DNA from 2 places in the Rhizobium sp. F40D2 genome. Region 2 is predicted to be linked to the other one. Evidence: predicted binding sites of a transcription regulator. Region 2 holds the regulator's gene; the other holds the start of a gene.
What was found. Region 2 encodes HrcA, which represses chaperone genes, less so after heat shock. Its sites were predicted from a motif close to GTTAGCACTCNCNNNNNGNGAGTGCTAAC; they were not measured.
Positions count from the first base shown of each region.

Region 1: groES (co-chaperone GroES) is a predicted target of HrcA. The motif match lies at 846-874, and genes of this name have one in related genera.

Region 1 covers NZ_CM131436.1:638,947-641,399, reverse strand. Annotated here, with positions in the region: gene groL (chaperonin GroEL) at 1-421, opposite strand, end outside; gene groES (co-chaperone GroES) at 492-788, opposite strand; gene ACS4RS_RS03165 (TIGR01459 family HAD-type hydrolase) at 1,073-1,921, shown strand; gene ACS4RS_RS03160 (bifunctional riboflavin kinase/FAD synthetase) at 1,936-2,453, shown strand, end outside.
Region 2 covers NZ_CM131436.1:1,199,064-1,201,516, reverse strand. Annotated here, with positions in the region: gene ACS4RS_RS05810 (VOC family protein) at 1-138, opposite strand, end outside; gene rph (ribonuclease PH) at 135-854, opposite strand; gene hrcA (heat-inducible transcriptional repressor HrcA) at 982-2,070, shown strand; gene grpE (nucleotide exchange factor GrpE) at 2,182-2,453, shown strand, end outside.

The DNA.
Region 1 (2,453 bases), 560 kb from region 2:
AGGTGGAGATCTTCTTGGCCTTGGCCTGGAGATCCTTCACGACGTCGGCAACTGCGAGGTCGATCCCGCGCTTCAGGTCCATCGGGTTCATGCCGGCTGCAACGGCCTTGTTGCCTTCACGAACGATCGCCTGGGCAAGAACGGTTGCAGTCGTGGTGCCGTCGCCGGCGATGTCGTTGGTCTTCGAAGCAACTTCGCGGACCATCTGGGCGCCCATGTTTTCGAACTTGTCTTCGAGTTCGATTTCCTTGGCGACGGAAACGCCGTCCTTGGTGATGCGCGGAGCGCCGAAGGACTTGTCGATGATGACGTTACGGCCCTTCGGGCCGAGCGTTACCTTGACTGCATCGGCGAGGATGTCGACGCCACGCAGCATCTTTTCGCGCGCGGTACGACCAAACTTGATTTCTTTAGATGCCATGATTGAAACTCCTCAATTCGAGTGTCCGGGTTCTAGACCCGTCGGCTAGGTCGGAAAGGCCAGCGGCTGATCAGCCGATGATGCCCATAATGTCGGCTTCCTTCATGATCAGAAGGTCTTCGCCGTCGATCTTGACTTCAGTGCCGGACCACTTGCCGAACAGGATGCGGTCGCCAGCCTTGACGTCGAGTGCGACGACCTTGCCGGACTCGTCACGAGCGCCGGAACCGACGGCGACGATTTCGCCTTCCTGCGGCTTTTCCTTGGCGGTATCGGGAATGATGATCCCACCCTTGGTCTTGGCTTCGGACTCAACGCGGCGAACAACGACGCGGTCGTGAAGGGGGCGGAAGTTGGTGCTTGCCATTGTCTAATCCCTCGATCGAATGACATTCGCGGACCGGAGCGGCCCACATGGATGAATGTTAGCACTCCCTTGCGGTGAGTGCTAGCGACGAGCATTTAGGGATGGCTCCGAGAGGAGTCAATGAGAGCAATCACGAATTTTTGTGCCGGAATTGTGAAGAGGCCGAAGAATTGCAGAGATTGCCGCCGAAACCGGCACGCTGCGCGAAGGACAAAGAAAATTCCTTGCCATCGCCTTGCGCCTTTGCAATGTCACCGGTGACTGAAGCAAATCGGGAAATCGGAATGGCCAGGCGGATAGAAAACTTCTCTGATATCACAGCGCACTATGACGTGGTGCTCTGCGATGTCTGGGGCGTCGTTCACAATGGCGTCGATCCGTTTCCGAAGGCGGCCGCTGCCCTTGAAGCGGCCCGCGCCGGCGGCGTCGCCGTCGTCCTCATCACCAATTCGCCGCGCCTTTCCTGGCAGGTGGTCGAGCAGTTGCGCCAGATCGGCGTTCCCGACGGCGCCTATGACCGGATCGTCACCTCAGGCGACGTCACGCGCCGGCTGATCGCCGAAGGGCCAAAGACGGTCTTTCTGCTCGGTCCCGAACGTGACAGCCCGCTGCTCGACGGCCTCGACATCGAGCGCCGGCCGGCGGGCGAAGCGCAATCCCTCGTTTGCACCGGCTTTTTCGACGACGAGACGCAGAAGCCGGAGGATTACACCGACATGCTTCTGGAATTCAAATCCCGCGAGGTGCCGATGATCTGCGCCAATCCCGACCTCGTGGTCGAGCGCGGCCATCGCATCATCCCCTGCGCCGGCGCTATGGCCGCCTATTACGAGCAGCTTGGCGGCAGCACCCGCATCGCCGGAAAACCGCACCGGCCGATCTATGAGGCGACGCTGGCCGCTGCCCGCGAGCTTCGCGGCGATTTCCCTGTCGAGCGCGTGCTGGCAATCGGCGACGGCATGCCGACCGATGTGCGCGGCGCCTTGAATTACGGCCTCGACCTTCTCTACATCAGCGGCGGTATACACGCCCGGGAATACACCTTGAACGGCGAAACCGACGAGGCGATCCTCAACGCCTATCTCGATCGGGAAAAAGCCGCGCCGAAGTGGTGGATGCCACGCCTTGCATAAAGAGAAGCCAGCCGATGACCGTCTTCCACCGCAATGAAACCCGGGAACCCTTGCCCGCCCACCTCAAGGGCGGCGTCATTGCCATCGGCAATTTCGACGGCGTGCACCGCGGCCACCAGTCGGTGCTCAACCGCGCGCTCGAAATCGCAAAGGCGCGCGGCATCCCGGCTTTGGTGCTGACGTTCGAGCCGCATCCGCGCACGGTCTTCCGGCCCGAGACCCCGGTCTTCCGCCTGACGCCCGCGCCGCTGAAGGCCCGCATCCTGGAAACGCTGGGGTTCAACGCGGTGATCGAATATCCCTTCGATTACGAGTTCTCGCAGCGCTCGGCCGATGATTTCATCCATTCGATCCTCAAGGATTGGCTCGGCGCCTCGGAAGTCGTCACCGGCTTCGATTTCCATTTCGGCCGCGGCCGCGAGGGCGGTCCGGCCTTTCTGATGAATGCCGGCCAGACCTATGGCTTCGGCGTTACCCTGATCGATGCCTTCCGCGATGAAAACGCCGATGTCGTCTCTTCGAGCCATATCCG
Region 2 (2,453 bases):
GCAGCGGAAGAAGACATGCCGGTTGGCGGCGCGGGCGATCTTTTCAAGTCCGAGAACACTCTCGTAGAACGCCTCGGCCTCATCGAGATCCCGCGCATAGAGCGCCGTTTCCAACATGCCTTCCAGCATGGGGTTCATCCCGCAATCGCCTGTTTCTGCAGGGCGACAAGTTCGCCGATTCCGCTCTTGGCAAGGCCCATCAGCGAGGTGAATTCCTCTTCGGAAAACGGCGCGCCTTCGGCCGTGCCCTGGATTTCGACGATCCCGCCGGCGCCCGTCATCACGAAGTTGGCGTCGGTCTCGGCCGAGGAATCCTCAAGGTAATCGAGGTCGATCACCGGCTGGCTGGCGAAAACGCCGCAGGAGATGGCGGCGACATGATCCTTGAGGACTCGGTCGACCTTGATCATGTTGCGGCTTTCCATCCATTTCAGGCAGTCGTAAAGGGCGATCCAGCCGCCGGTGATCGAGGCCGTCCGCGTGCCGCCATCGGCCTGGATGACGTCGCAATCAAGGGTGATCTGCCGCTCGCCGAGCGCCTGCAGATCGACGACGGCGCGCAGCGACCGGCCGATCAGCCGCTGGATTTCCTGGGTGCGGCCGCCCTGCTTGCCGGCTGCGGCCTCGCGTTTCATGCGCTCGCCGGTCGCCCGGGGAAGCATGCCGTATTCTGCCGTGACCCAGCCCTTGCCGCTATTGCGCAGCCATGGCGGCGTCTTTTCTTCGAGGCTGGCCGTGCAGAGCACATGCGTATCGCCGAATTTCACCAGGCAGGAGCCTTCCGCATGCTTGGAAAAATTGCGCTCGAACGAGACCTTGCGCATCTGGTCGATTTTTCTGCCTGAAGGCCGCATTCTTATCTCCTGGGGTTTGTTGACCGCTTCTACGATTGGCGGCGCCTATTTGCAAATTCCCTTTTGCCACGGCTGCGAGTTTGACTTACTTTTCGCGAAATATCATCAGCGTGGGTTCGAGAGTTTCATGGGCATCAGGTCGACATCGGTTTCGGATGCCGTTGCTGCGCTGGACGAGCGCTCCAGGGAAATTTTTCGCCGCATCGTCGAAGGCTATCTGGAGAGCGGCGAGCCGCTCGGTTCGCGCAATCTGTCCCGCCTGCTGCCGATGTCGCTGTCGCCGGCCTCGGTGCGCAACGTCATGAGCGATCTCGAAGATCTCGGCCTCATCTATTCGCCGCATATCAGCGCCGGCCGGCTGCCGACCCAGATCGGCCTGCGTTTCTTCGTCGATGCCTTCATGCAGGTCGGCGATCTCTCCGCTGAGGACCGCGCCAGCATCGACCGCCAGGTGCGGGCCGAAAGCGGCGGCAATCCAGTGGAATCGATGATGAACGAGGCGAGCCGCATGCTGTCGGGCATTTCGCGCGGCGCCGGCCTGGTCATCACCTCGAAAAGCGATCCGGTGCTCAAACATGTCGAGTTCATCCGGCTGGAGCCGACAAAGGCGCTAGCCGTGCTCGTCGGCGATCACGACCAGGTGGAAAACCGCATCATCGAGCTGCCGGCGGGCGTCACCTCCTCGCAGCTGGCCGAGGCGGCGAATTTTCTCAATGCCCACATGTCCGGCCAGACCCTGCCGGAGCTGCGCAAACAATTAAGTCAGCTGAAGGATAACGTCCGCCACGAACTCGATGCCCTGTCGCGTGATCTCGTCGAACGCGGCATTGCCGTCTGGGCCGGCAGCCCGGACGAGGGCAAGCCGGCGCAACTGATCATCCGCGGCCGCGCCAACCTGCTCGAAGGTCTCGCCGGCGCCGAGGATCTCGACCGGCTGCGGCTGCTGTTCGACGATCTCGAAAAGAAGGACAGCCTGATCGAGATCCTCAATCTCGCCGAAACCGGCTCGGGCGTGCGCATCTTTATCGGCTCGGAAAACAAGCTCTTCTCGCTGTCCGGCTCGTCGCTCATCGTCGCGCCCTATCGTGACGACGACGATCGCATCGTCGGCGCCGTTGGCGTCATCGGCCCGACGCGGCTCAATTATTCCCGTATCGTGCCGATGGTGGACTACACCGCCCAGCTCGTCTCCCGGCTTTCGCGCAATCCGCTTTGACGCCACCTTGAAGAAGACCGCGGAATTTTCGCTTCTTTGTCACGCAGACTTGATTTTTTTCGGTCAAACCTCGATATCGGGCGCATCTGAAGACACCAACCGGAGACCGTCATGACCGATGACACGACGAAAAACGGACCTGACGCAACTGCGGCCGATGCCGCAGCCGACGCCGCCGCCTACGTCGAGAACAATATTGCGCAGGAAGAGGCCCCCCAGCCGGACCCGCTCGAGCTTCTGAAAGCCGAAAACGGCGAACTGCGCGACCGCTATCTGCGCCTTGCCGCCGAGATGGACAATCTGCGCCGCCGCACCGAGCGTGAGGTCAAGGACGCCAAGTCCTATTCCGTCGCCGGTTTTGCGCGTGATATGCTCGCCGTCTC